3 regions of the Erwinia sorbitola genome follow, and region 2 is predicted to be linked to each of the others. Evidence: predicted binding sites of a transcription regulator. Region 2 holds the regulator's gene; each other region holds the start of a gene.
The links. Region 2 encodes PurR, which represses purine synthesis genes. Its sites were predicted from a motif close to CANGCAAACGTTTGCNTG; they were not measured.
Positions count from the first base shown of each region.

Region 1: a site for PurR is predicted at 1,670-1,687, ahead of purT (formate-dependent phosphoribosylglycinamide formyltransferase). Genes of this name have one in related genera too.
Region 3: a site for PurR is predicted at 1,878-1,895, ahead of glyA (serine hydroxymethyltransferase). Genes of this name have one in related genera too.

Region 1 covers NZ_CP046509.1:2,542,799-2,546,683, reverse strand. The annotation lists gene GN242_RS11390 (bifunctional 4-hydroxy-2-oxoglutarate aldolase/2-dehydro-3-deoxy-phosphogluconate aldolase) at 1-410, shown strand, start outside; gene purT (formate-dependent phosphoribosylglycinamide formyltransferase) at 451-1,629, opposite strand; gene GN242_RS11380 (YebG family protein) at 1,768-2,064, shown strand; gene GN242_RS11375 (sugar phosphate isomerase/epimerase family protein) at 2,077-2,889, opposite strand; gene GN242_RS11370 (tellurite resistance TerB family protein) at 3,089-3,742, shown strand.
Region 2 covers NZ_CP046509.1:2,056,916-2,060,800, forward strand. The annotation lists gene punR (DNA-binding transcriptional activator PunR) at 1-917, shown strand, start outside; gene purR (HTH-type transcriptional repressor PurR) at 935-1,960, opposite strand; gene cydH (cytochrome bd-I oxidase subunit CydH) at 2,257-2,346, shown strand; gene GN242_RS09230 (C40 family peptidase) at 2,411-3,313, opposite strand; gene GN242_RS09235 (Grx4 family monothiol glutaredoxin) at 3,701-3,885, shown strand, end outside.
Region 3 covers NZ_CP046509.1:1,141,886-1,145,770, forward strand. The annotation lists gene glnB (nitrogen regulatory protein P-II) at 86-424, shown strand; gene hmpA (NO-inducible flavohemoprotein) at 488-1,672, opposite strand; gene glyA (serine hydroxymethyltransferase) at 2,005-3,258, shown strand; gene GN242_RS05150 (3-phenylpropionate MFS transporter) at 3,453-3,885, shown strand, end outside.

The sequences.
Region 1 (3,885 bases), 490 kb from region 2:
CGCAGCAGTTAAAAGAAGTCACCGATGCCGGTGCGCAGTTTATTATCAGCCCAGGCCTGACTGAACCTCTGCTGAGAGCGGCGGTGGATGGTTCTGTACCGCTGATCCCCGGTATCAGCACCGTGTCAGAATTGATGACCGGTCTTGATTACGGCTTGCGTGAGTTTAAATTTTTCCCGGCTGAAGCTAATGGCGGTGTCAAAGCCTTACAGGCGATTGGCGGGCCATTCCCACAGGTGCGTTTCTGCCCGACCGGCGGTATTTCACCTGCCAACTATCGTGACTACCTGGCGCTGAAAAGCGTGCTGTGTATTGGCGGCTCGTGGCTGGTACCCGCTGATGCGCTGGAAGCGGGGGACTATGACCGTATTACCCGCCTGGCGCAGGAAGCGGTGGCCGGGGCGCGCTAAATGACAAGGGGCGGCAGACACCGCCCCGGATCGACCGTGTTCAGCCGCTGACTTTAACGCTGGCTGCGGCGCTGATAGCTCGCTCTACCGCCTCGTCAACGCTGTTGCCCGTAGCCAGTGCCACGCCAAGGCGGCGCTTACCCTGGATCTCAGGCTTACCGAACAGACGTAGTTGCAGTCCTGCACCAACGGCCGCTGAAAGGTTAGCAAACTGCACGTTGCTGCTCTCCAGCTCCGGCAGGATCACCGCTGATGCCGCCGGGCCATACTGGCGGATGCCGCCAACAGGCATGCCGAGAAAAGCGCGCACATGCAGCGCAAATTCAGAAAGATCCTGTGAGATCAGCGTTACCATGCCGGTGTCGTGAGGGCGTGGCGACACTTCACTAAATACCACCTCATCGCCGCAGACAAACAGCTCAACGCCAAACAGCCCGCGACCGCCGAGGGCGCTCACCACCTTCTCAGCTATCTCCTGTGCACGCTGTAAGGCAAGCTCGCTCATCTGCTGCGGCTGCCATGACTCCCGGTAGTCGCCATCTTCCTGACGGTGCCCGATAGGCGCACAGAAATGAATACCATCTACAGCGCTGATGGTCAGCAGAGTGATTTCGAAATCAAATTTTACCACCCCTTCGACGATCACCCGACCGGCACCGGCACGGCCACCCTGTTGTGCATATTCCCAGGCGGCATCCAGCTGTGAAGCTTCGCGAATAAAACTCTGTCCTTTGCCGGATGAGCTCATTACCGGCTTAATGATGCACGGGAATCCAATTTCATCAGCGGCGGCAAGGAAAGCGTCGCGGCTGTCGGCAAAGCGGTAGCTGGAAGTCGGCAGCGCCAGATCTTCAGCGGCCAGACGGCGGATGCCTTCACGGTTCATAGTCAGTTTGGCGGCGCGCGCGGTCGGCACCACGTGCTGGCCCTGCTTTTCCAGTTCAATCAGCATATCGGTGGCGATAGCTTCAATTTCTGGTACCACAAAGTCAGGTTTTTCCTGAGCAACCAGAGCGGCAAGGGCTGCACCATCCAGCATATTGATCACATGGCTGCGGTGGGCAACGTGCATTGCCGGGGCATCGGCATAGCGATCCACGGCGATCACTTCCACACCCAGACGCTGGCATTCCAGTGCTACTTCTTTGCCCAGTTCACCCGATCCTAATAACATGACACGTGTAGCATTAGGTCGCAGCGCAGTTCCAAGAGTTGTCATAATCTCTACCTGAATGGATTGAAAAAACGCGCGCAGTATAAACGAAAACGTTTGCGTGATCATCCCGCACTTTACACTTGAGTCAAAAAACCGACGCTGATACACTGTATAAAAATACAGGTAAACAGGACAAAAACCATGGCTGTTGAAATCAAATACGTTGTCGTCAGAAAAGGTGAGGAAAAGATGACATTTGCCAGTAAAAAAGAAGCGGATGCTTACGACAAAATGCTCGACCTGGCAGAAGTTTTTGCTGACTGGCTGATTGCCAGCCCGCTTGAAATTGAAGAACAGCAGGGTGAAGCTCTGGGTATGTTTATGGCAGAAAATAAAGACGCTCTGCAACAGATCCTGCGCAGCGGCAAGCTGCCGGAAAATCACAGTGCCGCTGATGACAGCGAAGAGTCTGCCGAGGCCAGGTTGCGCGCAGTATAATCTGTACCAGTCTTACAGTAGCCCGCGTAGTGACGCCATCGCTGCTTTTGCCGTAATAAGGGGATTAGCAGCATGGCGCTGGTCGTTAAACACTTCCAGCCCCAGCGGGCCACGATAATCTATCTGCTGTAAATGCTGCAATAAATCCTTCAGGGGATATTTACCCTCGCCGGGCAAGAGCCGGTGATGACGGGCGGTATCGATAAGATGCCTGGCATCGGGCTGATAATCTAAATCTGACAGCTGCACCAAAAAAATCTTCTCTGCCGGAATACCGGCGAGGTCAGCCAGCGTTCTCTGGCGCACAAAAATATGGAAAGCATCCACCACCAGCCCAAGATTAGGGGCATCAATTTTCTGTATGCGCTGCCATGCCTGTGCTGTGTTATTAATATGTGTGCTCCAGGCCATTGCTTCATAGGCCACACGCAGACCACGATCTGCCGCCTCATTCACCAGCCACCCCAAATCCTCATCAATGCGGTTAACGCAGCACTGTGGATGGGTAGAGGCGGGTACCAGCAGCGTCGATGCCCCCAGACGTTGCGCCGTTGTCATCATCTGCAATGCCTCCCGGCGTTTATCTGCGCGCAGATCCGCTGGTGCACCGTCAAAATCCAGCAGCACCTGGTAATCCGTCAGCCCCAGAGAAAGCTGCTGACAGAGATCTGCCAGCGCTGCGTCATCACCCGTCGCTTCAGCCACATCCTGCTGCCACAGCTCAACCTGATTAAAACCTGCCGCTGCGGCCGCATGTAATTTCTCCTCGCTGCTGCCGCCAAGCAGGATGGTATTAATAAATAACGGGTTGTCTATAAATGCCATCGGTGTGTTACCTCCTCTGTGGTTTGCCCTTTGAGGGTAGAGACAAGTTGCGTATCTCACAAATAAACACGTACTGAACGGATGATATCTGTTTGCTGGTTATGATGGATTGTGCGAAATTTTACAGCCTTTTCACCCTTTGACGTTTCCTGACGCGGGCTGCTTTATTGTGGAGTTTTCCGCTAATGAAGGATTCACAATGAGCAACTGGCTGCAACAGATTCAGACGGTTTTAGGCAAAGCAGGTAAATCTTCAGCGGGTGGCGAAGGATTAAGCAAAATGCTTGCCCCCGGCGCACTTGGCGGCTTGGCAGGGTTGCTGATTGCCAGCAAATCTTCGCGTAATCTGCTGATGAAGTACGGTAAAAATGCCGTGATCATCGGCGGCGGTGCCGCAGCGGGTGCGCTGCTGTGGAATAAATATAAACAGCGGGTGAGCGAAACTCATCAGGATCAGCCAGAGTTCGGTCAGCAGAGCTCCCCGGTGGATCGCCGTGCTGAACGGCTGATTGAGGCGCTGGTCTTTGCCGCCAAGAGTGATGGCCATATCGACAGCGAAGAACGTAAGGCCATTGATGAACATATTCGCCAGTCCGGTTTAGGGGCGCAGGGGGAGCAGCTGGTGCAGCGCGCCATCGATTCACCGCTCGACCCTCAGAAGCTGGCGATTGATGTAAAAAATGAGGAGGAGGCGCTGGAAGTCTACTTCCTTAGCAACCTTGTCATTGATGTCGATCACTTTATGGAGCGCAGCTATTTGCAGGCGTTGGGCGATGCATTGAAGATCCCTCTGGACGTGCGCCAATCCATTGAAACTGATATTCGTGCGGAGAAGCAGAAGATTACTGCCTGATTCCGGTCAGGCGATATACCTCATGCCGGGTATATCGCCTGTGTAAAAACTTCCGGTTAAAAATTACTGTCGGTTAACGATAACGGCTTGTTAATCAGTCGGGTTGCTGCCAACCTTACAGCAGGCACAGCAACTGCGAAGAG
Region 2 (3,885 bases):
TGTGGTCTGAACATTCTCTGGAAGTGATTGATGCTGTCGCCAGAACGGGCAGCTTTACCTCTGCGGCGGCAGAGCTGCATCGCGTACCCTCGGCGATCAGTTATACCGTGCGTCAGATGGAAGAGTGGCTGGCAATCAGCCTGTTTGAACGTCGTCATCGCGATGTGGTACTGACAGAGGCAGGTCGTGTTTTTATTGAAGAAGGGCGGGCTGTTATCAAAAAAATGCTCGTCACCCGTATCCGCTGCCAGCAGGTGGCTAACGGCTGGCGCGGGCAAATCAATATTGCTGTCGACCGGATTGTGCGCCCGGCCCGCACCCGGCAGCTGGTGGTGGATTTTTATCGGCGTTTTCCGGATATGGAACTGCATATCATGCCAGAAGTTTTTAACGGGGTGTGGGATGCGCTGGCAGATGGTCGCGTGGACGTGGCGATCGGAGCAACCCAGGCGATCCCGGTCAAAGGGCGCTTTGCCTATCGTGATATGGGAAGCCTCAACTGGCGTTGCGTGGTGCAAACTGAACATCCATTATTCAGTCAGGATGGCCCGTTAAGCGAGGCGCTGATCCGCGAGTGGCCATCACTGGTACTGGAGGACACCGCACGCGCATTACCAAAACGCACCACCTGGACGCTGGATAACCAGCGGCGGCTGGTGGTGCCCGATTGGGAGAGTGCTTTTGACTGCCTGCGCGCCGGTTTGTGCGTGGGGATGGTGCCCGGGCATTTTGCGCAACCGTGGTTGCAGCAGGGGGTTCTCGGCGAACTGACGCTGACAGCAGCGTTTCCTGACAGCCCCTGCTATCTCAGCTGGTCAGAGCAAAGCGCATCGCCTGCATTAAACTGGCTGCTTGAATATCTGGGGAACACGGAAACGCTTAACGCTGAATGGCTGAGTGAACAACCCGGCCTGTAGCCGGGTGGGGACAGAGCTTATCGACGATAGTCGCGGTACGGGCCATCGGCAACGGAGCGGCGCTCAATCAGCGATGGATGAACTTCAATGGTCTGCGGCTCTTCGCGCTTGCTGGTGATGCGATCGAGCAGCATATCAAAGGCAGTTTCACCCAGGCGCTCTTTTGGCTGGTGTACGGTCGTCAGCGCAGGGGTAAAGTAACGCGCGTTGCGCACGTTATCATAACCGATCACCGAAATATCCTGCGGCACGCGCAGCCCCATCTCATCTGCTGCGCAAATCGCCCCCATTGCCATAATATCGCCGCCGCAAAAAATGGCTGTCGGGCGCTGTTTTTGCGATAAAATCTGTTGCATGGCGCGATAACCTGACTCGGGTTCAAAGTCACCTTGCACCAGCCACTCATCGCGCAGGGTGATCCCCGCTTCTGCCAGCGCTTTGAGGAATCCCGCATGGCGACCGCCGCCGGTATTACGCTCAAGCTGTCCCGGAATCGCACCGATATCGCGGTGCCCGCGCTCAATCAAATAACGCCCAGCCAGATAGCCCCCTTCAAAGGCATTATCCTGTACGCTATCGGTGAAATCACCGCGCGACTCGCCCCAGTCCATAACCACCATTGGAATATTGCGATTATCTTCCAGCATGGAGATTAGCGTATCGGGATACTCTGAACACATAACCAGCAGGCCATCAACGCGCTTTTGCGCCATCATCGACAGGTACGCCTGCTGCTTTTGCAGGTCATTATGCGCGTTGCCTAAAATCAGCGTATAGCCTTTGGCAAAGCAGCGGTTTTCAATCGCTTCAATAATCTCAGCAAAATAGGGGGCTTCACTGGATGTTGCCAGCAGACCAATAGTTTTGGTGTGGTTGACCTTAAGACTGCGAGCCACGGCGCTGGGGGAATAGTGCAACTCTTTAATTGCTGCCCACACCGCTTCGCGCGTCTCTTCGGCTACAAAGCGCGTTTTATTAATAACGTGGGACACTGTGGTGGTTGAAACACCTGCGCGCTTTGCCACATCCTTAATTGTTGCCATTAAAATCGTACTCCTGGTGTTATCATAACATCTTGATAACTAATTGGTTAAACGTTTGCCTGGGTACAGCCATTCCTGCCCGAACAGAATAAATTTAGGTGCTGTCTCAAAGGGGCTGGAAGGGGTAGAATCGTCCGTAGAGTGACATGCAGTACTGGCTAAAAAAAAGTTCCCGGGTCTGTTGCGCAACGGAAAGGACGAATTCTAACAAGGCTGCGCGCAGAAAACGAGATTTTTACAGGTAACTGTGGGAAAATATGTTGGCTTACAAATAACAAGGTTATTAAGGAGAGGGGATGAACACTGATATGAAAATGACAGCTATTGCTGTTGTGGGTTCACTGCTGATGATTATTGCGTTTAGTTTTACGGCTGTAATGCACTAAATCCTAACGGGAAGGGGTAACTCTCTTCCCGTATAACCTTTATCTAAATGGCAATGGCTTTACATCAGCGAATGGTTTTAGGCGTCATCATACGGCGCGCGCCGATGTAGTGTTCCTGCCAGTAATCCTCGCTCAATGCGCTGACCTGAATATCCTTCCCGGTACGCGGTGACTGGATAAATTTGCCGCCCCCAAGATAGACGCCAACATGGTCAGCGGTTCCGCGTCCGTTAATACGGAAGAACACCAGGTCGCCTTTCTCTAACTCATCGCGCTTAATCGCAGCGGCATCGCGCAAGTGATACATTTCATTAGCAGTGCGGGGGATCTTGAATTTAACCAGGTCTTTATAGGCGTACCACACCAGGCCACTGCAATCGAAACCGGTTTTGGGTGAGGTGCCGCCCCATTGATAAGGCTTACCAAGCTGCCCCATCAACTTATTCATCGCGGTTTCGCGGGCTTTCTGATAGCGCGCACGGTGAGCCTTACTGAGTTTCAGCGGGGCGCTGCCCGGTTCAGTCATGTCACTTTCGACTGTTTTGCTACCCGCGCGTTTACGGCCATATAACTTTTTACCCGCTTTCTTATTAGCAGCGAGTTTTTTACTCAGCGTCTGTTTCTCTGCCTTTAACTTGCGCGGCGGTTCAACGGCAGTTTTTTTCTTCTCTTTATCTTTCAGTTTTTTTGCCAGAACGAGGCGCGCAGCTTTAGATGGCTCTTTTTTGGTGGCGGCGCGAGTGGGTTCTTTTTTAGCGGTAACCTTGGTTTTTTTAACCACAGGTTCTTTCGCTTTTTTGGTCGATGTGGTTTTGACCGGGCGACGTTTACGGCGATCGTCTGCGTGAGCACTGTTGCTATCAGCTTTCTGCTGATTTGCATTAATAGGGGCATGTGGCGATGCGTGCGCCATATTGAAAAATAGCTGGGTGAAAGCCAGTATGAAGAGCGTGATAAGTAAACGCATCGTTCCCATTAACAGTTTGTGCGCTGCTACGACACAGCAACGCGGTCAGAAAAGAGATTTCCGCTGTAAGGCAGAAGGTTAGGGCAATTCTAATCTAACTTCTTAACAAAGGGTAAGGTCTTTTTTGTTTCAATATTACAGATCAAGAAAATGATGGAATATTGAACACAATCAGCTGTTTAACTCAGCAATAAAAACAAATTTAATCCTGTCTGGTGCAGCAGCCATGATAAGAAAATGTTATTTTGTTTCCTGGTATTGTCTATTGGCTGCATTTTCACCAGATACCCTATGTGAAAATGTCATTTTCATCACCATGACAGAGCCGCTACAATAACAAGGCTGCGCCTAGCCTACACATGAAGTATCGTATTGAGGAAGACATTTATGAGTACTGTTGAAAAAATTCAACGCCAGATCGCTGAAAACCCTATTCTGCTGTATATGAAAGGTTCTCCGAAACTGCCAAGCTGCGGTTTCTCTGCGCAGGCTGTGCAGGCACTGTCGGCATGCGGTGAGCGCTTCGCGTTCGTTGATATTTTGCAGAACCCTGACATCCGTGCTGAAATGCC
Region 3 (3,885 bases), 920 kb from region 2:
GCCAACGGCAGGCAGGCTGACAGTAACGTGGTATACACTTAACTGATTACCCGTCCGGGCACGGAGGGAGAGAAAAGGGTCTGCCATGAAAAAGATTGATGCAATTATCAAACCGTTCAAACTGGATGATGTGCGTGAAGCGCTGGCGGAAGTCGGCATCACCGGGATGACCGTGACTGAAGTGAAAGGCTTTGGTCGTCAGAAAGGCCACACCGAGCTGTATCGTGGCGCAGAGTACATGGTCGATTTTCTGCCAAAAGTGAAAATTGAAATTGTCATCGCGGACGATATCGTTGATACCTGCGTCGACACCATTATGCGTACGGCGCAAACGGGTAAAATTGGCGACGGCAAAATCTTCGTATTCGACGTTGCGCGTGTGGTACGTATCCGTACTGGCGAAGAAGACGAAGAAGCGATCTGATTCTTCGCTTCATTTGCTAAACGAAAACGGGCTGATCGCGTTGTGCGGGCAGCCCGTTTTTATTTACAACGCCTTATGCGGGCCAAACACTTCGTAATGAATGCGTTCTTTCGCCACGCCCAGCTCAATCAGGCGTTTTTCTTCTTCTGCCATAAAGGCCACCGGGCCACAAATATAAAATTGCATGGCCGGATCGCTGACGCGAGACTCCAGCGGCAGTAAGTTCATCAGCCCGCGCTGGTCATATTTCCCTTCATCCTGCGGATGTGGGTGGTTATACCAGACGTGCTGCCAGAAATTCGGCAGCTTCGCGCCAAGTGCGGCGACTTCTGCTGCAAAAGCATGGGTTGCGCCATTTTCAGTGGCATGTAACCACTGCACGACAGCCGGATGCTTATCTTTTGCCAGCTGACCGAGCATCGCCAGCACTGGCGTCAGGCCTACTCCGCCAGAAATCAGCGTTACAGGGGTTTGCGGAGTAACATCCAGGAAGAAATCCCCTGCGGGTGGTGCCAGATGAATATGTTTACCAGCATGCTGCTGGTGCAACCAGCTCGACATCACGCCGCCTTCCTCATGACGCACTGCGATACGGTAATCGCGACCATTTGGCGTGCGCGTCAATGAGTATTGACGAATCTCCTGGTTCTTAAAGCTGGGATCTTTTACCCATATCGCCAGATATTGTCCGGCTTTATAATCCACCACCGGTTTGCCATCGACAGGGGTCAGGATAAAGCTTTTGATGACTGAGCTTTGCGGGACAACTTCGCTGATCACAAACTCACGATTGCCACCGCGCCAGCCGCCGGTTTTTTCTTCCACTTCTTCATAAATCTGCTCTTCGCGCTGAATAAAAATCCCCGCCAGCACGTCGTAAGCCTTACTCCAGGCCTGCATAACTTCTTCGCCCGGTTGCAGCATTTCATCAATACTTGCCAACAGATGCTTACCTACGATTGGATACTGATCGGGGCGAATAGCAAAACTGGTGTGTTTTTGGGCAATTTTCTCTACCGCAGGGCCGAGAGCGGCCAGATTATCGAGGTTGCTGGCATAGGCGCAGACAGCGTTAAACAGCGCTTCCGGCTGGTTACCCGTGCTCTGGTTACTCATATTAAAGATATCTTTCAGCTCGGGATTGTGACTAAACATCCGATGATAAAAATGCGAGGTGAGACGTGGGCCTAATGCCGCAACGGCGGGAATAGTCGACTTAACGGTGGCAATAGTTTTGCTGTCCAGCATAGCGTACTCCTTAACAGGAAATATAAACATGTATTTCAAATGCATCTTATAATGCATCGTAGTGTGCTGTAAATACACCTTTCATGCGGGTGGTTATTTGCCCCTGCGTCAGGTAGGGTCAATATGAAAAAACAGCATCTGGCAGATGAGGATAATTCCGTATCAGGGGCTTGCAATAAACAGGAACTAACCCTAGCGCTAACTGAAGCCAATCGTTTGCGTAAAAAGGCGGTCTTGAAGCTATTCAACAGGTGCGAAAACAGTTTAAACTGTTGCCATCACCCCCGACGGGGGCATTCATTATTGAAAGTCAGTTGAGTCAGGAGATGCAGATGTTAAAGCGTGAAATGAACATTGCCGATTACGACGCCGATTTATGGCAGGCGATGGAGCAGGAGAAAGTGCGTCAGGAAGAGCACATCGAGCTGATTGCTTCAGAGAACTACACCAGCCCACGTGTGATGCAGGCTCAGGGATCACAGCTGACCAACAAGTACGCTGAAGGTTATCCGGGCAAACGCTACTACGGTGGCTGTGAGTATGTGGATATCGTTGAACAGCTGGCTATCGACCGCGCAAAAGCACTGTTCGGTGCTGATTACGCCAACGTTCAGCCGCACTCTGGTTCCCAGGCTAACTTCGCGGTATACACTGCGTTGTTGCAGCCGGGCGATACCATTCTGGGCATGAACCTGGCTCACGGTGGCCACCTGACCCACGGTTCCCCGGTTAACCTTTCCGGTAAACTGTATAACGTCATTCCTTATGGCATCGACGAAACCGGTAAAATTGATTACAACGAGCTGGCCGAACTGGCGAAAAAACATCAGCCAAAAATGATTGTCGGCGGCTTCTCTGCCTACTCCGGCGTGTGCGACTGGGCAAAAATGCGCGAAATCGCGGATACCGTTGGCGCTTACCTGTTCGTGGATATGGCACACGTTGCCGGTCTGATTGCGGCGGATGTTTACCCTAACCCGGTACCGCATGCGCATATTGTGACTTCCACTACGCACAAAACCCTGGCTGGCCCACGCGGCGGTCTGATCCTCGCCCACGGTGGCTCAGAAGAGCTGTACAAGAAGCTGAACTCTGCTGTTTTCCCTGGTGGACAGGGCGGCCCACTGATGCACGTTATCGCGGGTAAAGCTGTTGCGTTCAAAGAAGCGATGGAGCCAGAGTTCAAAACCTACCAGCAGCAGGTAGCTAAGAATGCTAAAGCGATGGTAGAAGTGTTCCTGGAGCGCGGCTACAACGTCGTTTCTGGCGGCACACATAACCACCTGTTCCTGCTGGATCTGGTGGACAAAAATCTGACCGGTAAAGAAGCTGATGCTGCCCTGGGCCGCGCCAACATTACCGTTAACAAAAACAGCGTACCTAACGATCCGAAGAGCCCGTTTGTGACTTCTGGTATCCGCATCGGTTCCCCGGCTGTGACCCGTCGCGGCTTTAAAGAAGCAGAAGTGCGCGAACTGGCAGGCTGGATCAGCGATATTCTCGACAATATCAACGATGAAGGCGTCAGCGAGCGCGTGAAGAAGCAGGTGCTGGATATCTGCGCACGCTTCCCGGTCTACGCATAATATCCCGGTCATACCTCGAGCAGCAGGGCGCATTGCGCTGTTCAAAAAGGCTAAAGCCTTTTAGTCCTGCAGCTTGAATTATTCAGGGTATATACTGAACGCTGTAATCGATAAATAGCGGAACACGAGAGTGTCCCGCTATTTTTTTATCCCGTGCCGCGGTGTACATTAGCCTCCACATTATCGGAGGGAAAATGACGATACGCTCCACGTACTGGCTTGGACTGAGCTACTTCACCTACTTTTTCGCCTATGGCGTTTACTTACCGTTCTGGGGCGTCTGGCTAAAAGACAGCGGCCTGCAACCGGAAAAAATTGGCCTGCTGCTGGGCTGCGGCATGATTGCCCGTTTCGTCGGTAGCCTGATAATTGCCTCACGCGTTACCAATCCTTCCCGTTTAATCAGCGTACTGCGCCTGCTGGCATTGCTGACGCTGCTGTTTGCTTTAGGCTTCTGGGCGGGCACCCAGTGGGTCTGGCTGCTTCTGGTCATGATCGGTTTCAACCTGTTCTTCTCGCCGCTGGTGCCGCTGAGTGATTCTCTGGCCGCCACCTGGCAGCGACAAATTGCGCTGCCTTACGGTCCGGTGCGGCTGTGGGGATCGCTGGCCTTTGTTATCAGCTCTG